Regions from separate parts of the Streptomyces sp. NBC_00727 genome, predicted to be linked through region 2. Evidence: riboswitches for the same ligand, from Rfam matches in the RefSeq annotation. Region 2 holds a riboswitch; each other region holds the start of a gene.

Region 1 (7,698 bases), 850 kb from region 2:
GCAGGCACCGGTCGTCCAGCCGGGCCGCAGACCGGTGTGCTTGAGTTGGGCGCCGCGCCCGCCTTTCGCCTCACTCATGGATGGTCCCTGTGCACGTACTGATTCTGGGCGGGACGACGGAGGCCCGCCGGCTCGCCGAGCTGCTGGTGGCCCAGCTGCCCGCCGGGAGCAGGGTCACCAGCTCCCTGGCCGGCCGGGTGGCCCGGCCGAAGCTCCCGCCGGGGGAGGTCCGCGTCGGGGGCTTCGGCGGAGCCGACGGGCTCGCGGACTGGCTCCGCTCGCACCGGGTGCACGCGCTCATCGACGCCACCCATCCTTTCGCCGGGACGATCACCTTCAACGCGGCTGTCGCGGCCGCCGCCGCCCATGTTCCCCTGCTCATGCTGCGCCGGCCCGGCTGGGTGCCCGGTGACGGCGACGACTGGCACCCGGTCGGCTCCCTGTCCGAGGCGGCCGACGCGCTGCCCGCACTCGGACGGCGCGTCTTCCTCACCACCGGGCGGATGGGCCTCGCCGCCTTCGCGGACCTGGACGGCCTGTGGTTCCTGATGCGGTCCGTGGACGTCCCGGAACCGCCGTACCCGGCGCGGATGGAGACCCTCCTCGACCGGGGCCCCTTCACCCTCGAAGGGGAGCGCGAGCTGATCCGCCGCCACCGCGTCGACGTCCTCGTCACCAAGGACAGCGGCGGCACCGCGACCGCCCCCAAGCTGACCGCCGCCCGCGAGGCGCGCATCCCGGTCGTGGTGGTCCGCCGGCCACCGGTCCCCGAAGGAGGCGCGGTGGCCGGCAGCCCGGAAGAGGCCCTGGCCTGGCTGACGGATCAGTTCTCCGGGTAGCGGCGCGGCGTCCACACGATCTGCTGACCCTCGCCCCGCCGCTCCCACCGGGTCTGCGACGACCCGACGATCAGGATCGTGCGCATGTCCACCTCGGCCGGATCGAGGTCGCCCAGCCGCACGGTCCGTACGCTCTCGGCCGGCCCGCCGACGTCCCGGCCGAGGACCACGGGCGTGTCCGGCGAGCGGTGTTCGAGGAGCAGATCGCGCGCCTTGCCGACCTGCCAGGTCCGGCTCCGCGAACCGGGGTTGTACAGCGCGAGCACCAGGTCCGCCGACGCGGCGGCCCGCAGCCGCTCCGCGATGACCTCCCACGGCTTGAGCCGGTCCGAGAGCGAGATGGTCGCGTAGTCGTGGCCCAGCGGCGCACCCGCCCGGGCCGCCGCCGCGTTGGCCGCCGTCACCCCGGGCAGCACCCGCACCGGCACGCCCGCGTACTCCTCCTGCGACGCCACTTCGAGGACGGCCGTCGCCATGGCGAAGACGCCCGGGTCGCCGCCGGACACCACGGCCACCCGCCGCCCGCGCCGGGCCAGGTCGAGCGCGAACTCGGCCCGTTCCGACTCCACCTTGTTGTCCGAGCCGTGCCGTACCTGCCCCGGCCGGACCGGCACCCGGTCCAGGTACGTGGTGTAGCCGACCAGGTCGTCGGCGGCGGCCAGCGCCCCGCGCGTCTCGGGTGTCAGCCACAGCGGCCCCGCCGGACCCGTGCCGACGACGGTCACCTCGCCGTCGCCCGGGGCGCGTTCGGGGCGGGCGTCGATCCGGCTCGGCAGGACGGCGACCGCGAAGTACGGCACCGAGTCCGCGTCCGTGTCCGCGAGTTCGCCCAGCCGCTCCCCGGCCATCGTGGCCCGCTCGACATAGCGGGCCTCGGGCAGCCGGCCCGACGCCTCGAACGCGCGGCGCACGGCGGGGAAGGTGCGGCCGAGCTTCATCACCACGGCCGCGTCCGTCGCGGCCAGCCTGGCCGTCAGCTCCTCCTCCGGCAGGGTGCCGGGAAGGATCGTCAGGACCTCCTCGCCCTCCGCGAGCGGGGTGCCGAGCCGGGCGGCGGCGGCGCTGACCGAGGTGACCCCGGGGATGACCTCGGTGGGGTAGCGGTTGGCGAGCCGCTTGTGCATGTGCATGTACGAGCCGTAGAAGAGCGGGTCGCCCTCGGCGAGCACGGCGACCGTGCGCCCCGCGTCCAGGTGCGCCGCGAGCCGGGCCGCCGCCTCGGTGTAGAAGTCCTCCATCGCGCCCCGGTATCCGCCCGGATGGTCCGTGGTCTCCGTCGTGACGGGGTAGACCAGGGCCTCCTCGATGTGGTCGGCGCGCAGGTGCCTGGCCGCGATGGACCGGGCGATCGACCGGCCGTGCCGGGCGCTGTGGTACGCGACGACGTCCGCCCCGGCGATGACCTCCACCGCGCGCAGGGTCATCAGGTCCGGATCCCCGGGGCCGAGCCCGACCCCGTAGAGCCGTCCCGTCTTCTGCTCGCTCACGGTCACTCTTCCTCGCTGGCGATGGCGTTGAGCGCGGCGGCGGCGATGGCGCTCCCGCCGCGCCGGCCGCGCACGATCAGGTGGTCGAGCCCGGACGGGTGGGCGGCCAGGGCGTCCTTGGACTCGGCGGCGCCGACGAACCCGACCGGCACCCCGATGACGGCCGCGGGGCGCGGGGCCCCCTCCTCGATCATTTCGAGCAGCCGGAACAGGGCGGTCGGCGCGTTCCCGACGGCCACGACCGCGCCGTCGAGGCGGTCCCGCCACAGCTCCAGGGCCGCCGCCGAGCGGGTCGTGCCCAGCTCCGCCGCGAGCCCGGGCACCGCCGGGTCGGACAGGGTGCACACCACCTCGTTGTCCGCGGGCAGCCGCTTGCGGGTGACGCCGCTGGCGACCATGGCCACGTCGCACAGGATCGGCGCGCCGGCCCGCAGCGCCGCGCGGGCGCGGGCGACCGCGTCGGGCGTGTAGCCGATGTCGCGTACGAGGTCGACCATGCCGCACGCGTGGATCATCCGGACCGCGACCTGGCTCACGTCCGCGGGCAGGCCGGCGAGGTCCGCCTCCGCCCGGATGGTGGCGAAGGACTGGCGATAGATGGCCGGTCCGTCCTTCTCGTACTCGTGCACAGTGGTGTCGCTCTCTTCATCGGGCGGGGGGTCGGGCGGAAAAGTGTGGGGTGGGGAAGTCAGGTGCGGGTGGTGCGGGCCGCCGCCACGGCGGTGGCCAGCGCGGCGGGGTCACCGGCGACGCGCTCCGGCTCCCCGGTCCGGCCGCCGTCCCGTACGACGGAGACCCGGTAGCCGCCGTCCGTTCCGGCGACGACGTCGACCCACTCACCGCGTGGGTGGCCGCACCGCCGTTCGCACCCGGACCAGTGGACCGGCAGCGCGGTCCCGGGCGGCGCGACGGGCGGGGCCGCTGCTTCCGCGTCAACCCGCACATCGGCCAGGGACTTCGCGCATCCGGGCCGGCCGATGCAGGCGCCGACCCCGGACCACGGCGACCGGTCCCCGGTGACCAGGCCGGCGGCCCCCAGCGCGTCGAGCGCTCGGGGCGCCCGGTCCCGCCGGACGCCGGGCACGACGACTCCGCGCCACGGGGTGAGCCGCAACTCGCCGGCGCCGTGGTCCCGGGCGAGGTCGGTCAGCGTCCGCCACCGGACCGCGTCGGCGCGCCCGAGCGGCAGCCCGACGGACAGCGCGTCCGTGTCGCCGGGGCCGGTGACCACACCGAGCACCGGGGGGGCGGCGGCCGGCACCGGTACGGTCCCGAGGACGACGGACAGCCCGACGGCACGCAACCGCCGTACCACCTCGTCGAACAACGGCGCGGCACCCCCGGGCAGGTCGGCGACCCGCCACGCACCGGAAGCGACGCGCGCACCGGCCCCGGAATCCGCACCGGCCCCCGAATCCGCACCGGAACCGCCCGCAGCCTCCAGGAACACCACCGCCGCGAGCAGCGCCGCTCGCGGCGCCTCGTCCCCCGCAATCCGCGCGACCGGCTCCAGCCCCCCGATCCGCAGCTCCGCGTCCCCGTCGTCCCGCGCCCGCAGCGTCACATCCGCGCCCAGCGCGTCCACATCGCCGCGGCCGTCGTCGAGCGCGAACAGGAACCGCCCCGAAAGCCCGGCCGCCTCCTCGCTCGCGCAGACCAGCGCGTCCAGCGCGGTCAGCCACGGGCGGACATCGCGCGCACCGAGCCCGTCGAGCCCGGACAGCGGAGAGGCCACCACATTGCGGACCCGCTCATGCCGCCCGGAGGGCAAAAGTCCCATTCCGCTCATCCGGGAAGCCAGTTCGGCGCCGCACTCCGCACCCAGACCGCGCAGCTGCACATTGCCGCGCGAAGTGAGATACAGCTCACCATCGCCCAGCCCGCCGGCCAACTCCCGCAGCCCGTCCGCCTGGTCCCAGGTCAGCACACCACCGGGCACACGGACGCGCGCCAACGCCCCGTCGTCCGCCCGGTGGAGCCGCAGCGCACCGGGGCAGGCGTCGCCGCGAGCCCGGAAACGGGCGTCGTCGGGCTGCGCGAAACGGGGGGCTGGGGGAGGCATGGCGGCGAGCATACCGACCATCTCATCCGATCCGTATGGCCCATCGTCGCCCTCAGGCCCTTACTATGCCCAGTGACGGACCTCCGGGTCCGTCGTCGCCACAGACGGCGACAGGGGAGGAAGCCCGGTGCGATTCCGGCGCGGTCCCGCCACTGTGAGCTTGGTCCCACCAGGACCGGGCGAGTCAGGAACTCCCTTCCCCGCACGTTCGGCAGGTCCGGGCAGGGGAGCTCTCGACACCGCCCGGGGCGTGGACACCCCGAGGAAGGCCAGACGCCGCATGATCCTGCTCCTGTCGACGTCCGACACCGACCTGCTCAGCGCCCGTGCCTCCGGCGGACCGGTCGGCTACCGGTACGCGAACCCCTCCCGGCTCCCGCTCCAGGACCTGCCCGTGCTGCTCGACGGCACCGACCTCGTCGTCGTACGCCTCCTCGGCGGTGTGCGCGCCTGGCAGGACGGCCTCGACCAGGTCCTGGCCACCGGCCGCCCCGTCGTCGTCCTCACCGGCGAACAGGCCCCCGACGCGCAGCTGATGGCGGCCTCCACCGTCCCCATCGGGATCGCCGCCGAGGCCCACGCCTACCTCGCGCACGGCGGCCCCGCCAACCTGGACCAGCTCGCCCGCTTCCTGTCCGACACCGTCCTGCTCACCGGCCACGGCTTCGAACCGCCCGCCGCCGCACCCTCCTGGGGCCCGCTGGAGCGCACACCCGGCGCGACCGAGGACGGCGCCCCCACGGTCGCCGTGCTCTACTACCGCGCCCACCACATGAGCGGCAACACCGCGTTCATCGAGACGCTGTGCCGGGCCGTCGAGGCCCAGGGCGCCCGCGCCCTCCCGCTGTACGTCGCCTCGCTGCGTACCCCCGAACCCGAGCTCATCGCAACCCTGCGCGCCGCCGACGCGATCGTCACCACGGTCCTCGCGGCGGGCGGCACCCGGCCCGCCGAGGCGTCCGCCGGCGGCGACGACGAGTCCTGGGACGCGGGGGCGCTCACCGCGCTCGACGTCCCGATCCTCCAGGCGCTCTGCCTCACCAGCTCCCACACGGACTGGCAGGACAACGACGAGGGCGTCTCCCCGCTGGACGCCGCCAGCCAGATCGCCGTCCCCGAGTTCGACGGCCGCCTGATCACCGTCCCGTTCTCCTTCAAGGAGATCGACGAGGACGGCCTGCCCTCCTACGTCGCCGACGACGAACGCGCCGCCCGCGTCGCCGGCATCGCCGTCCGCCACGCCCGGCTGCGCCACATCCCGAACGCCGAGAAGCGCCTCGCGCTCGTCCTGTCCGCGTACCCGACCAAGCACTCCCGTATCGGCAACGCCGTCGGACTCGACACCCCCGCCAGCGCGGTCGCGCTGCTGCGCCGGCTGCGCGAGGAGGGCTACGACTTCGGCGACGAGGAGGTCCCCGGCCTCGCGTCCGGCGACGGCGACGAGCTGATCTACGCCCTCATCGAGGCGGGCGGCCACGACCAGGAGTGGCTCACCGAGGAACAGCTCGCCCGCAACCCGGTCCGTATCCCCGCCGCCGACTACCGCCGCTGGTACGCCACCCTGCCCGCCGAACTCCGCGAGGCCGTCGAGCAGCACTGGGGCCCGCCGCCCGGCGAGATGTTCGTGGACCGCTCGCGCAACCCGGAGGGCGACATCGTCCTCGCCGCCCTGCGCCGCGGCAACCTCCTCGTCCTCATCCAGCCGCCGCGCGGCTTCGGCGAGAACCCGATCGCGATCTACCACGATCCCGATCTGCCGCCGTCGCACCACTACCTGGCCGCCTACCGCTGGATCGCCGCCCGCGCCGACGACAACGGCTTCGGCGCCGACGCGATGATCCACCTCGGCAAGCACGGCAACCTGGAGTGGCTGCCCGGCAAGAACGCGGGCCTGTCCGCCGCCTGCGGCCCGGACGCGGCGCTCGGCGACCTCCCGCTCGTCTACCCGTTCCTCGTCAACGACCCGGGGGAGGGCACCCAGGCCAAGCGCCGGGTGCACGCCACGCTCGTGGACCACCTGGTGCCGCCGATGGCCCGCGCCGACAGCTACGGGGACATCGCCCGCCTCGAACAACTCCTCGACGAGCACGCCCAGATCGCCGCCATGGACCCGGCCAAGCTGCCGGCGATCCGCGCCCAGATCTGGACCCTGATCCAGGCCGCGAAGCTCGACCACGACCTGGGGATCGAAGGACGCCCCGAGGACGAGGGCTTCGACGACTTCATCATGCATCTCGACGGCTGGCTCTGCGAGATCAAGGACGTCCAGATCCGCGACGGCCTCCACGTCCTGGGCGGCGCCCCCACAGGAACCGCCCGCGTCAACCTGGTCCTGGCCATCCTCCGGGCCCGCCAGATCTGGGGCGGCAAGACCTCCCTCCCGGGCCTCCGCGAAGCCCTGGGCCTGGACGAGTCGGCAGCCACCCGCACGGCCGCGGACACGGTGGAGGAACAGGCCCGCGCCCTGGTCCAGGCAATGGAGGACGCCAACTGGAAGCCGGTATCTCAAGCCCCTGCGGCGATCGACCGGCCGAATCAAGCCCCTGCGGCGATCGAGCAGCCACATCAGGCGCCTGAGCCAATCGTGCAGCCAATTCAAGCCCCTGCGGCGATTGAGCAGCGGGGTCCGGGGCAGAGCCCCGCGCAGACGACCCGCACACCGCTCCACGACCTGGACCCAGACGTCGCGGCGATCCTGAACTTCGCCGCCGAAGAGGTCGTCCCCCGCCTGGCCAGGACCACAGACGAACTGGACCACTGCGTACACGCCCTCCAGGGCGGCTTCGTCCCCGCAGGCCCCTCCGGCTCCCCCCTCCGCGGCCTGGTCAACGTCCTCCCCACCGGCCGCAACTTCTACTCCGTGGACCCCAAGGCCGTCCCCTCCCGCCTCGCCTGGGAGACCGGCCAGGCCCTGGCCGACTCGCTCCTGGAGCGCTACCGCACGGACAACGGCGACTGGCCGGTGTCCGTGGGCCTCTCCCTCTGGGGTACGAGCGCCATGCGCACCGCCGGCGACGACGTGGCCGAGGCGTTCGCGCTGCTCGGCATCCGCCCGGTCTGGGACGACGCCTCACGCCGCGTCACCGGACTCGAACCGATCCCCGCAGCCGAGCTCGGCCGCCCCCGCATCGACGTCACCCTGCGCATCAGCGGCTTCTTCCGCGACGCGTTCCCGCACACCATCGGCCTGCTCGACGACGCGGTCCGGCTGGCCGCATCCCTCGACGAACCGGCCGAGCTCAACCACGTACGGGCGCACACACAGGCGGACCTGGCCGCGCACGGCGACGAACGCCGCGCCACCACCCGT
Region 2 (7,698 bases):
TGACCTTCGGGTACTTCTTCTTGAACTGGGCGTTGACGTCCTTGACCAGTTCGGGCCAGGTCGACTGGGCCTCGCCCATGAGCCAGACAGTCAGGTCTTCCTTGCGGTCCTTCGGGTCCTTCGAGGACGTCTTGTCGTCCGAACCACACGCCGCGATGGAAACCAACATGCCCGCGACGCCGATCGCCGCGATGAGCTTGCGCTTCACGCCACCCTCCTCAGGGATGCTGCAACCCCTCCCCCACCGCGCGAAAACGTCGACGAGTACCTCTGGGGCTGGGACCTGGTCTTTAATGGTTTAGACCAGTACCGGGAGCTTGGCCTAGACCTTTAGGGGTGTCAAGGGTGTATAAGAAGTGCACTCGCGTCCGTTATAGGACCGACACCTGAGGGAGGGCGACGAGCCGTGACCGGACCGTGCCACCATGTGAGCCGCGACAGACGGAGGAGCCGGTGACGGCAGCAACGCAGCAGTCGGGAAGGCGGGCCATGGGTGCCGACGGGGGCAGTTCGGAGAACGAGACGGGCGCGGGCGCCGGTACGCGCACCGCGCGCGTACCGAAGTACTACCGGCTGAAGCGACATCTCCTCGACATGACGGACACCATGCCGCCGGGGACCCCCGTGCCCCCGGAACGGACCCTGGCCGCCGAGTTCGACACCTCGCGCACCACCGTGCGCCAGGCTCTCCAGGAACTGGTCGTCGAGGGCCGGCTGGAACGCATCCAGGGCAAGGGCACCTTCGTCGCCAAGCCGAAGGTCTCGCAGGCCCTGCAACTCACCTCGTACACCGAGGACATGAGGGCCCAGGGGCTCGAACCGACCTCGCAGCTCCTGGACATCGGCTACGTCACCGCCGACGACACCCTCGCCGAGCTGCTCGACATCAGCGCCGGCGGACGCGTCCTGCGCATCGAGCGCCTGCGCCTGGCGAGCGGCGAGCCGATGGCCATCGAGACCACGCACCTCTCGGCCAAGCGCTTCCCGGCGCTGCGCCGTTCACTGGTCAAGTACACCTCGCTCTACACCGCGCTCGCCGAGGTGTACGACGTCCGGCTGGCGGAGGCCGAGGAGACCATCGAGACCTCCCTGGCCACCCCGCGCGAGGCCGGGCTGCTCGGCACCGACGTGGGACTGCCGATGCTGATGCTCTCCCGGCACTCGCTGGACGAGCAGGGCGAACCGGTCGAGTGGGTGCGCTCGGTCTACCGCGGCGACCGCTACAAGTTCGTCGCACGCCTGAAGCGTCCGCTGGACTGACCCACCGCACACACGTGCTCCCCGAACGGCCCCCGGACCCGCCCCCGGGGGCCGTTCGGCGTTCCCGGGAACCGGGTTGGCCTGGACCAACCACCGGATGTTTGCCGTCATTCCGGTCATCCGGCCGGCCGGTGACGACCGTTGCCGGACCGCAATGCGGACAGGGGGTGACGGTGGCCGGATCCCTCGCCTAGATTTCCTGCGCATCACAGGTGATCAGCGAGGGGACGGAGTCGCCGCCATGCCGGAAGAACCAGAAGGAAAGCCACCCACCGTCACACCGATGCGGGTGGTCATCGCCCTGTGCCTCGTCGCGCCGTTCGTGGCGATGCTCTGGGTGAGTTCGTACGCGAAGACCGACCCGACCTTCATCGGCATCCCGTTCTTCTACTGGTACCAGATGCTCTGGGTGCTGATCTCCACCGTGCTCACCATGGTCGCGTACAAGCTGTGGCAGCGTGACCAGCGCGCCCGCAAGGGGGGTGCGTCGGCATGAACGACGGCGTGAACGGCGTCGCGCTCGGCGTCTTCGTCTTCTTCTTCCTGGCCGTCACGGTCATGGGCTTCCTGGCCGCCCGCTGGCGCAAGGCCGACAACGAGGCCAGCCTCGACGAATGGGGCCTGGGCGGACGGTCGTTCGGCACCTGGGTCACCTGGTTCCTGCTCGGCGGCGACCTCTACACCGCGTACACCTTCGTCGCCGTCCCCGCGGCGATCTACGCGGCGGGCGCGGCCGGATTCTTCGCGGTGCCCTACACCATCCTGGTGTACCCGCTGATCTTCACCTTCCTGCCGCGCCTGTGGTCGGTCTCGCACAAGCACGGCTACGTCACCACCTCGGACTTCGTCCGCGGGCGGTTCGGCTCCAAGGGGCTCTCGCTGGCCGTCGCGGTCACCGGCATCCTCGCCACCATGCCGTACATCGCGCTCCAACTCGTCGGCATCCAGGCGGTGCTGGACGTGATGGGCGTCGGCGGCGGCGAGAACACCAACTGGTTCGTCAAGGACCTGCCGCTGCTCATCGCGTTCGCGGTGCTCGCCGCGTACACGTACTCCTCGGGCCTGCGGGCGCCGGCGCTGATCGCGTTCGTCAAGGACGGGCTGATCTACCTGGTCATCGCCGTGGCGATCATCTACATCCCGATCAAGCTCGGCGGCTTCGACGACATCTTCGCCTCCGCCCAGGACAAGTTCACCAAGGCGGGCGCGGGCGGCCTCGCACCCGCCGCGGCCGGTCAGTGGGGATACGCGACCCTGGCGCTCGGGTCCGCACTGGCGCTGTTCATGTACCCGCACTCGATCACGGCGACGCTCTCCAGCCGCAGCCGTGAGGTGATCCGCCGCAACACCACGATCCTGCCGCTGTACTCGCTGATGCTGGGCCTGCTCGCGCTGCTCGGCTTCATGGCGATCGCCGCCGGCGTCAAGGTGGACAACGGCCAGCTCGCCATCCCGCAGCTGTTCGAGAACATGTTCCCCGACTGGTTCGCGGGTGTGGCGTTCGCCGCGATCGGCATCGGCGCGCTGGTGCCGGCCGCGATCATGTCGATCGCCGCGGCGAACCTGTTCACGCGCAACATCTACAAGGACTTCCTGAAGCCGGACGCGACCCCCGCGCAGGAGACCAAGGTCTCCAAGCTGGTCTCGCTGCTGGTAAAGGTCGGCGCGCTCGCCTTCGTCCTCACCATGGACAAGACCGTCGCGATCAACTTCCAGCTGCTCGGCGGGATCTGGATCCTCCAGACGATGCCGGCCCTGGTCGGCGGCCTGTTCACCCGGTGGTTCCACCGCTGGGCGCTGCTCGCCGGCTGGGCGGTCGGCATGATCTACGGAACGGCCGCCGCGTACGGGGTCGCGAGCCCGACGCAGAAGCACTTCGGCGGGTCCTCCAAGGAGATCCCTGGCCTCGGCGAGATCGGCTACATCGGCCTCACGGCCTTCGTGCTGAACGTCGTGGTCACCGTGGTCCTGACCTTCGTCCTGAACGCCGTGAAGGCGCCCGCAGGGGTCGACGAGACCTCCCCGGGCGACTACACCGGGGACGCGGGCGACCCGGGCGTCCAGGAGAAGCTGCCGCCGGCCACGGCGGGGGCGCCGGGCGGCCACTGACCACACACATTCACGCACGCGACACAAGATGTGGGGGCTGCCCGATGGGGCGGCCCCCACATGTATGCTCATGCTCGCTGTCGCCGCAGGGGAATCCGGTGCGAATCCGGAACTGTCCCGCAACGGTGTATTCGGTGTGCTTTCGCGCACCCGTGAGTCCGAGGACCTGCCGACAGCGCATCCGGCTCGACCGAACCGGATGCCCAGACGTCCGGGCCTCGTGGATGGGCCGGTGGACGCCGCACGGAGTGCCGCCCCGCCGGGGACCGCTCCTGCCCGGCTGCCCCCTCTCCCCCCGCCGGCCCAGAGCCGAGCGAGGGAGAGCACCACGTGACCATCGCGCCAGCCGATCCGGCCTCAGCGCCGAAGACGGCCGAGTCCGAAACCACCGGACCCGCGGGCGACGGGCCCGGCACCGCACTGCTGCGGACCCTGACCGACCTCACCGCCGACCTGCCCGACACCGACCCGGGCCGGGTCGCCGCCGCAGCCCTGCGCGGCCGCAACGCCCGCTCGGACGAGGCGGAGCTGCGCTCGCTGGCCACCGAGGCCGCCGCGGGCCTCATCTCCGAGGACCCCGCCTACTCCCGGCTCGCCGCCCGCCTGCTCACCCGGACCATCGCGGACGAGGCCGCCGGCCAGGGCGCCACCTCGTTCTCCGCCTCCGTCGCCGTGGGCCACCGCGAGGGCCTGATCGCGGACCGCACCGCCGCGTTCGTGACGCTGCACGCGGCCGCGCTGGACGCCCTGGTGGAGCGGTCGCTCGCGGACGGGGCCGACGACCGCTTCGGGTACTTCGGGCTGCGCACCCTGCACAGCCGCTACCTGCTGCGCCACCCGCTCACCCGCCAGGTCATCGAGACGCCCCAGCACTTCATGCTCCGGGTCGCCGCCGGGCTCGCCGAGGACGACTCCGAGCGCGCGCTGGACGAGGTCGCCGCGCTGTACGGGCTGATGAGCCGGCTGGACTACCTGCCCTCCTCGCCGACGCTCTTCAACTCCGGCACCCGCCACCCGCAGATGTCCTCCTGCTACCTGCTGGACTCGCCGCTGGACGAGCTGGACTCGATCTACGACCGCTACCACCAGGTGGCGCGCCTGTCGAAGCACGCGGGCGGCATCGGCCTCTCGTACTCCCGCGTCCGCGCCCGGGGTTCGCTGATCCGGGGCACCAACGGGCACTCCAACGGCATCGTGCCGTTCCTGAAGACGCTGGACGCCTCCGTGGCCGCCGTGAACCAGGGCGGCCGGCGCAAGGGTGCCGCCGCCGTCTACCTGGAGACGTGGCACGCGGACATCGAGGAGTTCCTGGAGCTCCGCGACAACACGGGCGAGGACCAGCGGCGCACGCACAACCTGAACCTGGCGCACTGGATCCCGGACGAGTTCATGCGCCGGGTCGACGCGGACTCCGCCTGGTCGCTGTTCTCCCCGGCGGACGTGCCCGAGCTGACCGACCTGTGGGGCGACGACTTCGACGCCGCGTACCGGGCGGCCGAGGCGAAGGGCCTGGCCCGCAAGACCATGCCGGCCCGCGAGCTGTACGGCCGGATGATGCGCACCCTGGCGCAGACCGGACAGGGCTGGATGACGTTCAAGGACGCCTCCAACCGCACCGCGAACCAGACCGCCGAGCCCGGCAGGGTCGTGCACTCCTCGAACCTGTGCACCGAGATCCTGGAGGTCACCGACGACGGCGAGACGGCAGTCTGCAACCTCGGCTCGGTCAACCTCGGGGCGTTCGTCGTCGGCGGCTCGATCGACTGGGAGCGGCTGGACGCCACCGTGCGGACCGCGGTGACCTTCCTCGACCGGGTCGTCGACATCAACTTCTACCCGACCGAGCAGGCCGGCCGGTCCAACGCCCGCTGGCGGCCGGTGGGCCTGGGCGCCATGGGCCTCCAGGACGTCTTCTTCCAGCTGCGGCTGCCCTTCGACTCCCCCGAGGCCCGGGCGCTCTCCACGAAGATCGCCGAGCGCGTCATGCTCGCCGCGTACGAGGCCTCCTGCGACCTCGCGGAACGGTCGGGTCCGCTGCCCGCCTGGTCGGAGACCCGGGCCGCGCGCGGGGTGCTGCACCCGGACCACTACGACACCGAGCCGGCCTGGCCGGAGCGCTGGGACGCGCTGCGGGCCCGGATCGCGAAGACCGGGATGCGCAACTCGCTGCTGCTGGCCATCGCCCCGACCGCGACGATCGCCTCGATCGCGGGCGTCTACGAGTGCATCGAGCCCCAGGTCTCCAACCTCTTCAAGCGCGAGACGCTGAGCGGTGAGTTCCTCCAGGTCAACGGCTATCTGGTGGACGAGCTGAAGCGGCTCGGCGTGTGGGACGCGCGGACGCGTGAGGCGCTGCGCGAGTCGAACGGCTCGGTGCAGGGCTTCGCCTGGATCCCGGCGGACGTGCGGGCGCTGTACCGCACCGCGTGGGAGATCCCGCAGCGCGGCCTGATCGACATGGCGGCGGCCCGTACGCCGTTCCTCGACCAGAGCCAGTCGCTGAACCTGTTCCTGGAGACGCCGACGATCGGGAAGCTCTCCTCGATGTACGCGTACGCCTGGAAGCAGGGCCTGAAGACGACGTACTACCTGCGGTCCCGCCCCGCGACCCGGATCGCCCGTGCCGCGTCCGGCAGCGCGCCGGCCGCCGCCCCCATCCCCGTACAGCAGGCGCAGGGTCCCGACGCGGACGCCGTCGCCTGCTCCCTGGAAAACCCCGAGTCCTGCGAGGCCTGCCAGTAATGAGCTCCCACAACGAGAAGAACCTGCTGGACCCGGGCTTCGAACTGACCCTGCGGCCCATGCGCTACCCGGACTTCTACGAGCGCTACCGGGACGCGATCAAGAACACCTGGCACGTGGAGGAGGTCGACCTCCACTCCGACGTGGCGGACCTCGCGAAGATGACGCCCGCCGAGCAGCACCTGATCGGCCGGCTGGTGGCGTTCTTCGCGACCGGCGACTCGATCGTCGCGAACAACCTGGTGCTGACGCTGTACAAGCACATCAACTCCCCGGAGGCGCGGCTGTACCTGTCGCGGCAGCTGTTCGAGGAGGCCGTGCACGTCCAGTTCTATCTGACGCTGCTCGACACCTATCTGCCCGACCCGGACGACCGCGCGGCGGCGTTCGCGGCGGTGGAGAACATCCCCTCGATCCGCGAGAAGGCGCAGTTCTGCTTCCGGTGGATGGACTCGGTGGAGAAGATCGACCGGCTGGAGTCGAAGTCCGACCGCCGCCGCTTCCTGCTGAACCTGATCTGCTTCGCGGCGTGCATCGAGGGGCTGTTCTTCTACGGCGCCTTCGCGTACGTGTACTGGTTCCGCTCGCGCGGGCTGCTGCACGGCCTCGCCACGGGGACCAACTGGGTCTTCCGCGACGAGACCATGCACATGAACTTCGCGTTCGAGGTCGTGGACACGGTCCGCAAGGAGGAGCCGGAGCTCTTCGACGACGCGCTCCGGCAGCAGGTCACCGACATGCTCAAGGAGGCCGTCGAGGCGGAGCTGCAGTTCGGCCGCGACCTGTGCGGCGACGGGCTGCCCGGCATGAACACCGAGTCCATGCGCGAGTACCTGGAGTGCGTCGCCGACCAGCGGCTCACCCGCCTGGGCTTCCCGGCGGTGTACGGATCGCAGAACCCGTTCTCGTTCATGGAGCTCCAGGGGGTCCAGGAGCTCACGAACTTCTTCGAACGGCGGCCGTCCGCCTACCAGGTGGCCGTCGAGGGCACGGTCGGCTTCGACGACGACTTCTAGATCCTCGCCCAGCTCCTGACGTACGGACGCCGTGCGGCCCCCACCGGCCGTGCGGCGTCCGCCGTTCGCGGTGGACGGGTGCTGCGGTCCTGTTCCGCTTCGCGCAGCTCGCGGTCGATGCGGCGCTCGCGGGCGGCACCGAGCAGCGCGGGGAGCAGGACGAGGGCGAAAAGAGCGGAAATGCCGAGGAAGTTCAGGAATGTGTTCATGCCTCTACTGTGCTCGTTCCGGAGAAGAAGCGGCAGTGGCAGGACTGTCACACAGCATCGAATTACTGCCACACTGGTTCCATGCTGAACAATGTCGCCGCCCTGATGCTCGACGATGTCCACCCCTTCGAACTCGGCGTGCTCTGCGAGGTGTTCGGCCTCGACCGCAGCGACGAGGGCCTGCCGGTGCACGATTTCGCCGTGGTCTCCGCCGAGGGGCCCCGGCTGAGGACACACGCCGGCTTCACCATCAGCACCCCGTACGGCCTGGACCGCCTGGAGGAGGCCGACCTCGTCGCCGTACCGGCCGGCAGCCGCTTCGGGGAGCGCGAGTTCCCCGAGGAGGTCCTGGTCGCCCTGCG
Region 3 (7,698 bases), 1.8 Mb from region 2:
CGCCGTCATCTGCTGGGAGCCGACGTGCACCGACAGTCCGGACGGCACGAGCCCGGCGGCCCGGGCGTCTCCGAGCACGCGCAGGACGTCCTCGGGCGAGCAGCCGAACTTGTGGCTGAGCCCCCACAGCGCACCGCTCCCGGTGGTGGAGACCCGGCAGAACACCCGTGACCCGGGGGCATGTTGGGCGACCGCGGCGACGTCCTCGCGGCTGTCGGTGGCGAAGTCGCGTACGCCCAACCGGTACGCCTCGGCGATGTTGCGGTCGGACTTGACGGTGTTGCCGTAGTGGATCAGCCCCGGCTTCACGCCGGTGCGGAGCGCCTGGGCGATCTCCTGCGGACCGGCCGCGTCGAAGCCGGAGCCGAGCCGGGCAAGCTGGACGAGCACCTCGTCAACCGGGCACGCCTTCATCGCGAACCGCACTTCGACGCCGGGCAGTTCGGCAGTGAGGGCGGCATACTGGCGCCCGATGCCGTCCAGGTCGTACACCAGGGTGTCCTCGGACGCGGCGGCCAGCGCGGCGCGCAGCGCGGACTGCTCGGTCAGGGTGCGTCTGCCGGTTCTGCCCCGGTCGCCCGCCCGGCGCTGCGCGGCGATCTGACGCGTGTCGGAGCACTCAAGCGTCACGTACGAACTCCCAATCCGGTGGACGACCGGCGCCAAGGTCCCTCTGGCAGCCACGAGATGAAGGAGGGAACGCCCGGACCGGCTGAGCCACCGCCCCGTGTCTCCTCCTCATCACACTCTATGGAGGTTTGGCGCCTCGCCGGTCCGGTGTCGGGGATGGCAGATGCATGCGACGCCGCTCCCGCGTGCCCGAGGCCGCCGCGCCGCCCCAGGCGGAGTCGTCCGTGTGACCGACAGGGGAACCACCCGAACGGCGCCGGTGCGCACCTCCCCGACCTTGACGATCTTGGCTATCGGCCCGGAACGGCGGCCCTGGGATCCCGGCCAAGCGCTCGCGCTCACGCGGACTACGACGGCGCAGGGACCACCACCGCTCAGCGCACCCGCCCCCGCGGCTTCAGCGCCACATCGGGCAGCGCGGGCGCCGGGATCGGCGGGCCGTCGTAGCCGTGTACGGTGCCGAAACGGTCACCGCCCATCCAGTCCTCGCGGGCCCGCTCGATCTCCTCCTGGCTGCGGCCCACGAAGTTCCACCACATCACCAGCTCCTCCTCGAACGGCTCGCCGCCCAGGAGCATCAGGCCGGCGTCCGACTCCGCGCGCAGCGGCAGCTCCGTGCGGCCGCAGCCGAGGTAGAGCATGGAGCCGGGCAGCACCGGGACGCCGTCGACCTCGGCCTCGCCGGACATCGAGAGCACGGCGTACTCGAAGTCGGGGTCCAGCGGCAGCCGTGCCTCGGCGCCCCGGGTCAGGGAGAGGTCGGCGCCGACGATCGGTGTGTACGCGGTGCCGGGCGAGGTCGCGCCGTCGAGTTCGCCGAGGATCACGGTGGCCGTGAGGCCGGGCGCGGTGACCGTGGGCAGGTCGCTGTGGTGCTGGAAGTGCGGCTCGGTGAACCGGTGCGCCTCGGGCAGCGCCACCCAGAGCTGGGCGCCGTGGAGCAGGGCCGCGTGCTGCTTCGGGCTCTCCTCGGAGTGGCTGATCGCGCGGCCCGAGGTCATCAGGCCCAGTTCGCGCGGGCGGACGGTCTGGAGGCTGCCGATGCTGTCGCGGTGCAGCACCTCGCCCTCGTGCAGCCAGCTGACCGTCTGCAGACCCATGTGGGGGTGGGGCGGCACCTGCATGCCGGGCTCGTCGGCGATGTCGTCGGGGCCGTAGTGGTCGACGAAGGCCCAGGCGCCGACCATCCGGCGGCCCAGGTTGGGCAGCAGCCTGCGGACCTCCGTGGACTCGCCGAGCCGCACCTTGCGCGGGGCGAGCAGTTCACGTACGGGTTCCGCGACGACGAAGCCCCGGCCCCCGCAGACGGTGGGGACGGCCTGGCGATCGAGATTGCTCATGGCGCTCAACCTATTCCGCCGCGGGTGGGGGCGGGTGATGCCCACGCCGGATAATTAGTGGAATGTTAAACAACCTGCACGTGTTGTGGGGATCGGATGCCTGTGGGAACGCCCCGGCGACCGCTCGACCGAGGAGATGACATGAGCGACGGCTACTTCGAGTTCGGCACCCCCGCCGAGCGCTGGGAGCGCGCGGGGTTCTTCTTCGACGCGAAGGAGTACACGACGGCGGCCCGCATACTGCGCGGCCTCGTCGAGGAGGCCCCGGAGCAGGTCGCACCCCGGCTGCTGCTGGCGCGCGCCTACTACCACTCGGCGAGCCTCGGGCGCGCCGAGACGGAGCTGCGGGCGGTGCTGGAGCGCGACCCCGTGGAGCATTACGCACGGCTGATGCTGGGCCGCACGCTGGAGCGGCAGGCCCGGCAGGCCGAGGCGGACACACAGTTGCGGCTGGCCGCCGCGCTGTCCGGGGACTTCGGACCGGCGTAGCCACGCGGGGACCTGGCCACGGCACGCATAGCCGCGGCCGGGCCCTCTATTCAGATGCCCCCACGAACCACCCCGTGATACCCACAACACCATGACCGACCTCGAAACACCCCGCCTCCTGCTGCACCCCATGACCCCCGCGGACGCCCGACACGTCGTGGCCGGTGCGCCCGAGGACGGTGCACGGTGGGCCCCCGGATATCCCTCCCCCGGCGAGCAGGGCGCCGCCGGGCGTTTCCTTACCACGTGCGCGGACACCGGCGATCCGAGCCCCTTCGGCCCGTACGAGATACGGCTCCGCGCCGACGGCGTCGTCATCGGTGGCATCGGCTTCCACGGGGCGCCGGACGAACGGGGCAGCGTGACCATCGGTTACGGGCTCGTGGAGTCGGTGCGCGGGAAGGGGTACGCCTCCGAGGCGCTCCGGGCGCTGCTCCGGTTCGCCCGGGAGCAGGGCGTCGCCCGGGTGCGCGGGGACGCCGACACCGGCAACGCCCCCTCCCAGCGCGTCATGACGGCGGCCGGGATGCGCCTCGTGAGCGAGGACGCGTCGCTGAAGTACTTCCTCGTCGAGTGGGCTGCGTAGAACGGGTGGAGCCCGCCGGTGACCACCCGGCGGGCTCCACCCGTTGCAGCGTGTGCGGCGGCCGTCATCCCACGGCTGCGGCCGTCCGGTTCGTCCGGCCGCCGGCGCGCGCGTCGGACCTCGGCACCAGCAGGCGTTCGGTGAGGCGGCCGAAGACCAGGCCGAACGTGGTCCAGAGCGTGACCTGCACGGCGAGCGTGGCCAGACGGAACTGCCACAGCAGCGTCGCCGGGAAGTCCTTGCCGACCTCGTTGAACGAGGGCAGGAACACGTAGGCGAGGCCGATCGGCAGTGCGTAACCGGCCGCCGCCGCGACCGTCGCGTTCCAGTTGCCCAGGCGGGGCGCCAGCCGCTTGCCGACGATGACGGCGGCGACGGCGAGCAGCACGCTGAGGGCGACCATCAGGAAGAACAGCGCGGTGCGTCTGCCGATCGTGTCGGGGTTGCCGACGGCCGGCGGGTTGGCCGGGTACTTCAGGAACGGCACGACGTACACGCTCAGCAGCGCGGCGCCGGCGATCAGCGCGGCCGTGGCGCGTGGGCCGAACCGGCCCATCCGGCCCAGCGCGTAGCAGAAGACGAGCGCGGCGATGCCGCCGACCGCGACGCCGAACACGAGCACACCGGTGGCCAGGCCGGCGGTGGACTGCATGCCGCGGCTGACGAGTTCCTCGCCGGCGCCGTGGTCGTGGCCGTGGGCGCTGTGGGCCGCCTCCTCGAGCGCGATGGCCGCGTCCACGCGGGACTCGCCGAGGAAGTAGGCGACGACCAGGGCGAGCGTGCCCGCGACGAGGCCGGCCAGCATGCCGCGTACCAACAGGGCTCTGACAGATATGGAGTTCATGAGGGATTCCCCTGACTCAGCCGATGGATCAGTGGCAGGGGAAACCGAGGAGGTGACGGCCGTCGTGCACCCACTCGTGGACGCCCTCGCCCGAGATGAGGGCGGTGGCGCCCTGCTCGGCGCCGACGAAGTAGAGCAGGACCAGCATGAGGATGCCGAAGAACACCGCCCAAGGAGCGATGGCCTTCAGGGAGATGGGGGTGATGGCGGATGCGCCGGTGGCGGGGGCAGCAGTCTGCGCCATGGCAGAACCTCCTGTGGGAACACGCGTCCCGATCGTGGTGCCTGAGACGAAGGTGCCGGGTCTGACTTCCCGCACGCGTGCGGGTACACAGTGGCGCGACCGTGCCGGATTCTCACCGGACTTCCGTCACACCCTCGTCATGTCGCGGCGACCATACCCCCTGGACACCGCGCACCGCCATGGCCCCTACAAGTGGCCCGTGGCGCCCGGATGCCATGGTCTGCTTGGCCGTGAGGTCCATGTTCCGGGAGTTGAGGGCGGGTATGACGGTACGGGTGATGTTGATCTCACCGGCGATGAACGCGGCGCTGCGGGAGGCCCGGTTCGCCGGGGACGCCCCGCTCGACGAGTCGGGGCTGAAGGCAGCCGGGACAGCAGCGCCGTACGTGCCTGCCGCGGACCTGGCCGTGCACGGGCCGTCCGAGCGCTGTGCACGGACAGCGGATGCGCTGGGAGTCCGCTCGGCGGGTGAACCCGCGCTGCGTGACTGGGAGTTGGGACGCTGGTCGGGTGCCCGGCTCGACGAGGTGAGTGCGCGGGAGCCGGAGGGGGTCGCGGCGTGGCTGGCCGACCCCGCGGCCGCTCCGCACGGTGGCGAGTCGTTGCTCGATCTGTGCGCGAGGGCGGGGGCGTGGCTCGACTCGCTGCACGGTGACGGCGGCGGACGGGTGCTGGCCGTCGCCGAGCCGTCCCTGGTCCGCGCGGCCGTCGTCCACGCACTGGCTCTCCCGCCCCAGGCGTTGTGGCGGCTGGACGTCGCCCCGCTCACGCTGACGGAGCTGGGCGGCCGGTCTGGGCGGTGGAACCTGCGCGTCGGCCGGCCGCTCGCAGCGCGACCTGTCGGCCGGCCGGCTTGAGGGGTTCCCCTGGGACCGTGCGAAGGGGTGCCGACCGCCACATACCCTTGTCGTGCGGCTTCTTGTAGCGTCCGGGTGGACCGCACTGGGGAGGGACGGCGTGCACGTGGGGACAGGGGAATCGGGCACGGAGCAGGTGCTGCTCATGGGCGTCGAGCAGTTCCCCACCACGACGGACCCGTATGCCGAGCCGGAAGCGGGTCGCACCGACTGGCCTCGGCTCGGCTTCGTCCCGGATCTGATGTCCCGACTGGACCTCGCTTACAAGCGCGTCGGGTACGACGTGCTGTCGGTCGCCGAACCGGACAGAAGGGCCGTGACACTCCACAGCGACGACGCCGTCACGTCCGGCACCACGAGGATCGTGCATACCATGTCGCACGGCGCTACGGCGGCAGATCTCCACCGCTCGCCGGCGGCGGCCGGTCAGGAACACATCCACATGGTTCCCACGTGCGGGACGCTCGGCACCGGCACCGATGTGAGCCAGTGGGTGAGAACCGCCCACCAGCAGCCGGGACCCACTCTGTTCGTCGTCGACCTGTGCCGTGCCGGTCGCGCCGCCCGCCTGTCCGAACTGACCCGGGTCCCCGACGGCGAGCTGAACGCATGGGTGATCGCGGCGACGAGCCCCGATCTCCCCGCCTACGACGGCCGCTTCAGCGAGGCCGTGGCGGATGTCCTCGAACAGATCGCCGACCACGGTCTCGACACGTCGCCCTCGATCCGCTTCGTGCGTTGGGACCGGATCACCCGAGCCATTCAGAGGAGTCTGGACGCACTCGGCAGCAGGCAGGTCATCCACACCACGCGTGTGGACGTCTCGCAGGAGCTGCCCGAGCTCCCCTTCTTCCCGAACCCGCGCTGGCGCCCCGACGTCCGGATGGAAAGGCTGAACGACGTCATGCCTCCGGTCCGGGCCTTCGTGGCGGACCTGGACGCCGAGCACTTCATGAGCCGAGTGGGCGATCATTTCGTGGGCCGCCAGTCCCAGCTGGAGTGGCTGGCGGCTTGGCTGGACGACGACCGAGTCGGCGGACTCCGCGTGGTCACGGGCGCGCCCGGTTCCGGCAAGTCGGCCCTTCTGGGCGCTCTCGTCTGTTCGGGACACCTGACCGTCATCGACGCCGCCCCCGACATCCGCGCCTACCTGAGCGCGCAGAATCCGGAAGGAGTGTGCTCCCCCAACCCGCTCCTGGCCGCGATCCACTCCCGCGGCCGCGACATCGACTCGATCCTGACCTCGATCGCACTTCAGTGGAGGCTGCCGATCAAGCCGGAGCGACAGTGGACCGTGGCCGACCTGATCTCCGAAATCAGCGCACTCCCCGCCGTACCCGCCCTCGTATTCGACGCCCTGGACGAGGCGGAGAATCCCGACGACCTCATGAAGTCACTGCTGATTCCGCTGGCCGGGGCGGTGCGTGCGGACGGACGGTCATTGGTGCGGCTGCTGGTCGGCACTCGCCGATGGAGATCCGGCCCCTTGCTTACCCTGGCCGATCGGGACGGCGGTCTGCTGGACCTGGACGACGTCCCGGTCGAGGAGATCCGCAGTGACCTACGAAACCACGTACTGCGCAGGCTCTCCTCCCTGCCGCACTACAGCGCTCCCGAGCAGCGGCCCGTTCGCACGGCACTGGCCGAGACGGTGGCCGCGGCACTCACCGAGGAGGAGGACCGCATGCATGAGTGGGGGCCGTTCCTCGTGGCGCGCATCTTCGGCCACGTCCTGGCCGGCGAGCCGGCGCCAGGCAGCGTGGATGCCGCGGTCGCGCGCGGCCGCACGGTGCCCAGGAGTCTGCCGGGCGTCCTCGAACTCGACATCGACAACCGACCCGACAGCGCGGACCTCCGTGCGGTGCTGGCCGCGGTCGCATTCGCCAAGGGCGACGGATTCCCGACCGAGGCGGTAGCGGCCGTCGCGCCCGAGTTCGCGCCCGAACCGGCGGCGGCACCGGGCAGCGGCCTCCGGGGGGCGACCGGCCAGAAATTCCTGCAGCACGTCCGCGGGCTGCTCGACGCCGGGTCCTTCTACCTGCGCACGGGCGTCGAAACCGATGGCTCGGTCCTGTACCGCCTCTTCCACCAGGGCCTCGCCGACTACCTCCAGGACCACCCGTACCCACTCGACAGCGAGGCCACATGAGAATCCTGGGCATCCACGGCATCGGAAACCTCCGCGTGAACGAGGACCCCGCGGCCGTCGCCGGCCATATGTCGGCCCTCTGGGGGAAACACCTGGCCGCCGGCGGCACGCCGGACGCCGATGTACGTGTCGCCTACTACGCGGACCTGCTCCAGGACAGCGGCCACCAGGGCGAGGACGGCCGTCTGGAAGAGCTCTCGGGTTCCGAGGAGGCGATCCTGGCGGACATGTTCGCGCTCCTGGAATCGCCCGCGGCCCCGGCAGGTGTCGCCCAGGGCTGGCTCACCTACCTGCTGCGCTCCCAGCTCCAGGACATCGTCGCCTCCAAGGCGTGCTCCCCCGGTCTCATGGAATGGTTCGTGGTCCGATTCGCCAAGGAAGTCCACCGCTACCTGGAGCCCGGCCCGGCCCGACGCGCCGTCCAGGAGCGAGTGCGTGCGGAGCTCACCACGCATCGGCCCGATGTGGTGATCGCGCACTCGCTGGGCAGCGTCGTCGCCTACGAGGCCCTCCACGACTGCGGAGACCTGGACGTGCCGCTCCTGATCACGCTGGGCTC
Region 4 (7,698 bases), 3.5 Mb from region 2:
TGGAAGACCCCGATGGGCCACCCCTGGTTCCAGGCGCGCAGCGCGAGCCCGAAGGCCGCCGTCGACTTCCCCTTGCCGACGCCGGTGTGCACCATCAGCAGCGGGCGGTTGCGCCGCTGCCGGGTGGTGAGTCCGTCGTCCGGCACACTCTCCGGCTGTCCCTGCGGCATTACGCGGCCCTCCTGTCACCGTTTCCGGGGCCCGCGCCCCGGACGTCCTTGACCAGCCCGGCGATCGATTCGGCGCGCAGCTCGTCGAGCGTGACGGCGGTGCCGCCCAGGTCGCGTGCGAGGTCCGCCGCGAGCCCCAGCCGTACCGGCCCCGTCTCGCAGTCCACGACGACCGACGCGATGCCCTCGGCCGCGTGCAGCCGGGCGGCCCGCGCGGCCAGCGCCACCGGGTCCGGTCCGCCGGTCGCGCGCCCGTCCGTCACCACGACCAGCAGCGCCCGCCGGGACGGGTCGCGCAGCCGCTCCACCCGCAGCACGTCGTGGGCCTTGAGCAGCCCGGCGGCCACCGGGGTGCGCCCGCCGGTCGGCAGCGACTCCAGCCGGGCCGCCGCCGCGTCCACCGACGAGGTCGGCGGCAACGCCAGCTCCGCCTCCCGGCCCCGGAAGGTGATCAGCCCGACCTTGTCGCGCCGCTGGTAGGCGTCCATCAGCAGGGACAGCACCGCGCCCTTCACGGCGCCCATGCGCTGCCGGGCGGCCATCGACCCGGAGGCGTCCACGACGAACAGCACGAGGTTGCCCTCGCGCCCCTCCCGCGTCGCCTGCCGCAGATCGTCCCGCCGCACCACCAGGCCCCGCCCGGACCGGCCCCGCGCCCGCTGGTGCGGGGCGGCGGCCAGGACGGTCGCGGCCAGATGCAGCTTGGTCAGCGCGCCCTCGGGCCGCCGCGCACCGGTGGTCCGCCCGTGCTCGGTGCGCGCCCGGGACCGTCTCCCCGCCGCGCCCTCGCCGAGACCGGGCACGCTCAGCATCTTCGTACGGAACGGCTCACCGGCCCGTACGGGCTGCTGCTCACCGCCCTGACCCGGCACGGGCGCACCCGGCTCGGGCGCACCCGGCTCGGGCGTACCCGGTTCGGACTGCTCCGAGCCGTCCCGGCCGGGCGTGTCGTCGGCGCCGTCGGCCGGCGGGGGCGGCGTGTCGGGCCCGTCCCCCTGCGGCGGCAGCCCGCCGCCACCTCCGTCGCCACCGCCGTCACCGGGACCGTCCGGCTCCGGATCGTCGTCCCCGCCGCCGTTCTGCTCCAGCGTGTCGTCGAGCTTGTCCTCGTCGAGCCCCGGCGCGTCGAAGGGGTTGCGCCGGCGCCGGTGGGGGAGCGCGAGCAGCGCTGCCTGCCGGACGTCCTCGGCGAGTACGTCGGTGCGCCCCGCCCACGCGGCGAGCGCGGTGGCGGTCCTGGCCATCACGATGTCGGCGCGCATCCCGTCCACCTCGAAGGCCGCGCAGGTCGCCGCGATCTGCCGCAACGCCAGGTCGCCGAGCCGCACTTCGGGCAGCAGCGCCCGTGCGGCCGCGATCCGCTCCCGCAACTCCGCTTCCTCGGGGGCCCAGCGCGCCGCGAAGCCCGCCGGGTCGTCCTCGTACGCGAGCCGCCGCCGCACGACCTCCACCCGCTGGTCCGTCTCCCGGGAGGCCGCGACTTCGACGGTCAGCCCGAACCGGTCGAGCAACTGGGGCCGCAATTCGCCCTCTTCGGGGTTCATCGTGCCCACGAGCAGGAACTGCGCCGCATGCCGTACGGAGACGCCTTCGCGCTCGACATGGGAGGCGCCCATGGCTGCGGCGTCGAGCAGGACGTCAACCAGATGGTCCTGCAGCAAGTTGACTTCGTCGACGTACAGAATGCCGCGATTCGCGGCGGCCAGGAGCCCCGGCTCGAAGGCTTTCACACCCTCCGAAAGAGCCCGTTCGATATCGAGCGCGCCGACGAGCCGGTCCTCGGACGCGCCGATGGGCAATTCGACGAGGCGTGCCGGACGTGACGTCGACGAGTCATCGTGATGTGGCCCGTCAGGGCAGGTGGAGTCCGGCACATGCGGAGCACACGAAAAGCGGCAGCCAACGACAACGTCGACCTTGGGGAGAAGAGCCGTGAGCGCGCGTACGGCAGTTGACTTCGCTGTTCCCTTCTCGCCGCGTACGAGCACCCCGCCCACGGCGGGGCTGATCGCGTTGAGCAGCAGAGCGAGTCGAAGACTGTCCTGCCCGACAACTGCGGCGAACGGGTATGGCCTGGTCATATCGCATCACTCCTTCGAGTGGCTGAGAACCGAAGTGGAGAGGTGTGGCTTCCTCGGACCCGCAGAATTGACGTCTGCTCCTCGTTCGCGCGGGGATGTTCCGCTCCTGCACGACCACCTGGTGGAACTGCTGTTTTGCTCCCCGCCCGAGCGGGGATCGCCAGGAAACGTCCGGAGCCTCGCTTGCTGAAGGTTCATGCGGGCACCGCGGGCGCTCCCGGCGGGATGAACGGCAGCCCGGACGGCGCGCCCGACTCGATGAGCCGCCACAGCGCGCCGGTGTCCGCGTGCTCCTCGATCAGGTCGCCGAGGCGGTCGAGCTGCTCCTCGCGCAGCGCGGCGAAACAGGTGTCGGGGGCGGGCACGAAGCGGCGGCCCGCGGTCCGGGCGATCTCCGTCAGGAACCGGCGGCGGAACGCGTCGCTCTCCAGCGAACCGTGCCAGTGCGTGCCCCACACGGCCCCCGAGCGGCAGCCGTCCAGCGGCGTGCCCCGCCCGTCCGTCAGGAACGGCTCACCGCCGCGCACATCGGCGACGCCGTGGTGGATCTCGTACCCCTCGACGGGCGCACCGAGCGCCTCGCCGGCCGGCCGGGCGAGGGTCTTCTCGCGGTCGAAGCGCACGCGCACGGGCAGCAGACCGAGCGCGTCGACCTGCCCGGCGCGCGACTCGACCTCGTCCTCGATGTGCTCGCCCAGGATCTGGTAGCCGCCGCAGATGCCGAGCACCGGCCGGCCCTCGGCGGCGCGCCGTCGCAGCGCGTCGGCGAGCCCGCGTTCGCGCAGCCAGCCGAGCGCCTTCACGGTGCCCCGGGTGCCGGGCACGATGACGAGGTCCGCGTCGGCCAGCTCCTCGGGCCGGTCCACGAAGCGGACGACGACGCCCGGTTCGGCGGCGAGCGCGTCCACGTCGGTGAAGTTGGACATCAGCGGGATCGCGCACACGGCGACGCGCAGGACGTCCTCGCCGTGCGGCGGGGCGACCGTCGACTCCCGTACGGTGCCGCGCAGCGACACCCTGAGGCCGTCCTCCTCGTCGATGCCGAGCCCGTGCGCGAACGGCAGCACCCCGTAGGTGGGGCGGCCCGTCAGGTCGCGCAGCATGTCGAGGCCCGGCTCCAGCAGCGAGACGTCGCCCCGGAACTTGTTGACCAGGTACCCCGCGATCAGCTCCTGGTCCTCGGGCGCGAGCAGCGCCGTCGTGCCGAAGAACGAGGCGAAGACCCCGCCCCGGTCGATGTCCCCGACGACCACGACCGGGAAGCGCGCCGCGCGGGCGATGCCCATGTTCACGATGTCCGTGCGCCGCAGGTTGATCTCTGCGGGCGAGCCCGCGCCCTCGCAGATCACCGCGTCGTACGTGCTCCGCAGCTGCTCCAGGCAGCCCGTGACGGTGGACAGCAGCTGTTCCTGCCGCCCGCCGTGGTAGCCGCGAGCGCTCATCTCGCCGACCGGCCGCCCCATCAGGACGACCTGGCTGGAGCGGTCGCCGCCGGGCTTGAGCAGCACCGGGTTCATCAGGGCGGTCGGCTCGACACGGGCTGCCTGGGCCTGCATCGCCTGGGCGCGGCCGATCTCGGCGCCCTCGCGGGTGACGAAGGAGTTCAGCGACATGTTCTGCGCCTTGAACGGTGCGACCTTCACCCCCCGGCGTACCAGCCAGCGGCAGATGCCCGCGGTGACGACGCTCTTGCCCGCGTCCGAGGTGGTCCCGGCGACCAGCAGTCCGCCGCTCATATCGCTCTCCGTCCAGAAAGGTGACCCCGGCCGCGCCCCGCTCCCGCGAGCCGGCGCGCCACCGCTCCCGCGCCCAGCCGGGCCGCCACGGTGACGCCGAGGGCGAGCACACCCACCCGGCGCGACAGGCGCACGGCACGCTCGATGTCCCCGGTCTCCACCGCACGCCCGGCCTCCCCGTTGAGCACGGGCCGGTGTTCGACACGGCCGCCGTAGGCGAGGGTCCCGCCCAGCCGTACGCCGAGCGCCCCGGCGAACGCGGCCTCCACCGGGCCCGCGTTGGGGCTCGGGTGCTTCGCGGCGTCCGCCCGCCAGGCCTGTACCGCCTCCCGGGGCCGGCCGCCGGCGGTCACGGCGAGCAGGGCGGTGAGGCGGGCGCCCGGCCAGCCCGCGAGGTCGTCGAGCCGGGCCGAGGCCCAGCCGTACCGCCGGTAGCGGGGCGACTTGTGGCCGACCATCGCGTCGAGCGTGTTGGCGGCGCGGAAGCCGACGAGCCCGGGGACACCGGCGAGGGCGCCCCAGACGAGGGCGCCGACCACGGCGTCCGAGGTGTTCTCGGCGACGGACTCGACGACGGCGCGTGCGATCCCGGGCCCGTCCAGCGCCTGCGGGTCGCGCCCGCACAGGTGCGGCAGCCGCTCCCGGGCCAGCTCGATGTCCCCCGCGGTGAGCGCCCCGCCGATGGCGCGGGCCTCGCGCCCCAGCGACGTACCGCCGACGACGGACCAGGTGGCGGCGGCGGTCAGGGCGACGGACGCGGCGGGGCGGCGGCGCAGGGCGCGGGCGGCCAGCGCGGTGCTCCCGGCGGCGCCTCCCGCGCAGACCAGGGTGTGCAGGGCGCCCCAGCCGCGGTGGTCGCGCCAGAGCCGGTGTTCGACGCACGCCGCGGCCCGCCCGAAGGCGGCGACCGGGTGCCCCCTGCGGGGGTCACCGAGCAGCAGATCGCCGATCAGACCGGCGGCGGCACCGTACGCGTAGATGCGATCGGCACGCACGGTTCAGCCGGCCGTACCGGTGTCCGCCGACAGGAGCGGTGGGGAGTAGGTCGCACGGCAGCCGGGCATGGCGATATGTCCTCACTCAGGGTCCGCGCCCTGGTTCGACGTGACGGCGACGAGAGTCTCCTGGCTTCCGGATCGGCGGATTCCCCCGGTCTTCCAGCCCGCTCGCGCGGGCCGTGACGTGCGGTGGTGGAGGACCGCTCCCCGGTGACAGTGGCGGGACCGCGCCGGATTCGCACCGGCTTCCTCTGCTGTCGCCGTAATGGCTCCGGCAGTCCACCACGCCCCGCGAACGCCCGTCAACTCGCCGTGACCTGCGACGGTGCGGTGTGGGCGGACGCACATCGGGCCGGACGCGCACGAGGTGCGTCCGGCCCGGTGGTGAGGTGGTGCGTCAGGCGACGATCAGATAGATGCCGTACGCGACCGCCGCCGCGCACAGCCCGAAGCAGACGTACGCCCCGGCGCGGGCCAGCAGGACCGAACCGCCCGCCGGACCGCCCTGCGCGGCCGGTTCCGGCTGCTTGGAGAGGCCGACGATGCCGAGGGTGAAGAGGCCCACCAGGGCGACGGTGGTGACGAGGGAGACGCCGAAGACGGTGCCCAGAGCTGCCCAGTCGATGTTCATACGGGGTGTCCTTTACCGGAGTACCGGGGTCTCTCAGACCGTGGCGGGTCGGGCCGGATCGGCGGCGACGGGTCCGGCGGGCGCCGGGATGGTGGCGGAGAGGTCGTGCGCCTGGGCCACGGTGGGCGGCGGGCTCACGGCCGCGATGGCCTGGGTGACGACACCCGCGGGCTCGGCCGGGGCCGCGTCCCCGGAGCCGGGGGTGACATCGCCGTGACCGACGGGCTTGCGGCGCGAGAGCACCCAGATCGCCCCCGAGCCGGCGATCAGCAGTGCCGCGACGACCACGACGCCCCAGGTGCCCTGCTTGGTCAGGAACTCCGCACCCGCCCCGACCAGACCGGCGGCCGGCAGGGTCAGGCCCCAGGCGACGAACATCCGCGTGGCGGTGGACCAGCGGACCACCCCGCCCTTGCGGCCGAGGCCCGCGCCCATCACGGCCCCGGAGCAGGACTGCGTGGTGGAGAGGGAGAAGCCGAGGTGCGAGGAGGCCAGGATGACGGTGGCCGCGCTGGTCTGGGCGGCGAAGCCCTGCGGGGGCTTCAGCTCGGTCAGGCCGCTGCCCATGGTGCGGATGATGCGCCAGCCGCCCAGGTAGGTGCCGAGCGCGATGGCGAGACCGGCGCTGACGATGACCCAGACCGGCGGGTTGGAGCCGGGGGAGAGGACGCCGCCGGTGACCAGGGCGAGCGTGATGATGCCCATCGTCTTCTGCGCGTCGTTGGTGCCGTGGGCGAGCGAGACGAGCCCGGCCGAGGCGATCTGCCCCGCCCGGTAACCCTTGGCGGTCGCCTTCTCCTGGGCGTCGTTCCGGGTCTTCCCGCCGATCCGGTACGTGAGCCGGGTGGCCAGGAGCGCGGCCACGCCGGCCACGATCGGGGCGGCGACGGCGGGCAGCAGCACCTTGGTGACGACGGTGCCGCCGTTGACCGACGACCAGCCGGCGGACATCACCGCGGCGCCGATGAGGCCGCCGAACAGTGCGTGGGAGGAGCTGGACGGGAGCCCGACCAGCCAGGTCAGAAGATTCCACAGGATGGCGCCGACGAGCGCCGCGAAGATGACCTCGGTTCTGAGGCCGTCCTCATTGACGATCCCGCCGGAGATGGTCTTGGCGACCTCCACGGACAGGAACGCGCCGACCAGATTGAGAACGGCGGACATCGCGACCGCCGTCTTGGGTTTGAGGGCGCCGGTCGAGATGGTCGTGGCCATCGCGTTGGCGGTGTCGTGGAAACCGTTCGTGAAATCGAACACTAGAGCTGTCACGATCACTATCGCGAGCAGCAGCGTGATGTGTTCCATTTACCCAGGCAATCGTTCGACGTCATTGGCACGTGGAACGTAGGCAACTTGAGTGAACGGAAGATGAACTGAGCAGGGCGTTGCGGTGACCCCGGCGGCGGTGGCCGGGCGGGGCCCGGAAAGGATCTTCCTATGAGTGACGGACAGCACGAGGCGATCGCCCGGGGATGGCAGGCGGTCGTCGCCACGGCCCGCCGGACGGCGGCCGAGGGACTGGTCGTCGGAACCTCCGGGAACGTCTCGCTGCGCATCGGTGACACGGTGCTCGTCACGCCCAGCGGAGTGCCGTACGAACGGCTCCGCCCCGAGGACCTGACCGGCGTCGATCCGGAAGGCAACCAGATCCTCGGAACACTGGCCCCCACCAGCGAACTCCCCCTTCACCTGGCCATCTACCGGAACACCGGGGCGAGGGCCGTCGTGCACACCCACGCGGTCCACGCCACCGCCGTCTCCACGCTCGTCACCGAGGTCCCGCCGGTCCACTACGCCGCCGCGATGCTCGGAGGCACCGTCCGGGTCGCCCCCTACGCCAGGTACGGCACCCCCGAACTGGCCGGGAACATGCTCGCCGCCCTCCGCGACCGCACAGGCTGCCTCCTCGCCAACCACGGCACCGTCACCTGCGGCGCCACCCTCGACGAGGCGTACGACCGCACCGCCCAGCTCGAATGGCTCTGCCGGGTCTGGCTCACCGCGAGCTCCGTCCCCGGCCGCACCCCGGCCCTGCTGTCGGAGGACCAGCTCGGCGCTGTGGGGGAGGCCCTGAAGGGGTAC

Evidence for each region. A riboswitch is a leader RNA that binds a small molecule or an ion and turns the genes downstream of it on or off. The one in region 2 is predicted to bind cobalamin.
Region 1: linked by a shared signal. The riboswitch ahead of cobN (cobaltochelatase subunit CobN) and the one ahead of OG242_RS22175 (ribonucleoside-diphosphate reductase subunit alpha) in region 2 are both predicted to bind cobalamin.
Region 3: linked by a shared signal. The riboswitch ahead of OG242_RS30195 (CbtB-domain containing protein) and the one ahead of OG242_RS22175 (ribonucleoside-diphosphate reductase subunit alpha) in region 2 are both predicted to bind cobalamin.
Region 4: linked by a shared signal. The riboswitch ahead of OG242_RS05930 (cobalamin biosynthesis protein) and the one ahead of OG242_RS22175 (ribonucleoside-diphosphate reductase subunit alpha) in region 2 are both predicted to bind cobalamin.

The regions. Positions count from the first base shown of each region.
Region 1 is NZ_CP108981.1:5,711,671-5,719,368, forward strand. Features, by position in the region: gene OG242_RS25920 (cobalt-precorrin-5B (C(1))-methyltransferase) at 1-78, opposite strand, end outside; gene OG242_RS25925 (cobalt-precorrin-6A reductase) at 90-839, shown strand; gene OG242_RS25930 (precorrin-2 C(20)-methyltransferase) at 824-2,332, opposite strand; gene OG242_RS25935 (precorrin-8X methylmutase) at 2,329-2,955, opposite strand; gene cobG (precorrin-3B synthase) at 3,015-4,409, opposite strand; cobalamin riboswitch at 4,448-4,602, shown strand; gene cobN (cobaltochelatase subunit CobN) at 4,669-7,698, shown strand, end outside.
Region 2 is NZ_CP108981.1:4,860,662-4,868,359, reverse strand. Features, by position in the region: gene OG242_RS22195 (extracellular solute-binding protein) at 1-208, opposite strand, end outside; gene OG242_RS22190 (GntR family transcriptional regulator) at 490-1,260, shown strand; gene OG242_RS22185 (DUF3311 domain-containing protein) at 1,502-1,756, shown strand; gene mctP (monocarboxylate uptake permease MctP) at 1,753-3,369, shown strand; cobalamin riboswitch at 3,427-3,558, shown strand; gene OG242_RS22175 (ribonucleoside-diphosphate reductase subunit alpha) at 3,700-6,111, shown strand; gene OG242_RS22170 (ribonucleotide-diphosphate reductase subunit beta) at 6,111-7,127, shown strand; gene OG242_RS22165 (hypothetical protein) at 7,124-7,336, opposite strand; gene OG242_RS22160 (GlxA family transcriptional regulator) at 7,418-7,698, shown strand, end outside.
Region 3 is NZ_CP108981.1:6,686,555-6,694,252, reverse strand. Features, by position in the region: gene OG242_RS30220 (type III PLP-dependent enzyme) at 1-549, opposite strand, end outside; gene OG242_RS30215 (pirin family protein) at 1,005-1,970, opposite strand; gene OG242_RS30210 (tetratricopeptide repeat protein) at 2,112-2,459, shown strand; gene OG242_RS30205 (GNAT family N-acetyltransferase) at 2,551-3,045, shown strand; gene OG242_RS30200 (CbtA family protein) at 3,110-3,889, opposite strand; gene OG242_RS30195 (CbtB-domain containing protein) at 3,918-4,133, opposite strand; adenosylcobalamin (AdoCbl) riboswitch at 4,179-4,272, opposite strand; gene OG242_RS30190 (histidine phosphatase family protein) at 4,397-4,990, shown strand; gene OG242_RS30185 (hypothetical protein) at 5,091-7,139, shown strand; gene OG242_RS30180 (serine peptidase) at 7,136-7,698, shown strand, end outside.
Region 4 is NZ_CP108981.1:1,340,659-1,348,356, reverse strand. Features, by position in the region: gene cobO (cob(I)yrinic acid a,c-diamide adenosyltransferase) at 1-170, opposite strand, end outside; gene OG242_RS05940 (putative cobaltochelatase) at 170-2,251, opposite strand; gene OG242_RS05935 (cobyric acid synthase) at 2,446-3,987, opposite strand; gene OG242_RS05930 (cobalamin biosynthesis protein) at 3,984-4,982, opposite strand; cobalamin riboswitch at 5,105-5,238, opposite strand; gene OG242_RS05925 (hypothetical protein) at 5,383-5,616, opposite strand; gene OG242_RS05920 (anion permease) at 5,650-6,921, opposite strand; gene OG242_RS05915 (class II aldolase/adducin family protein) at 7,054-7,698, shown strand, end outside.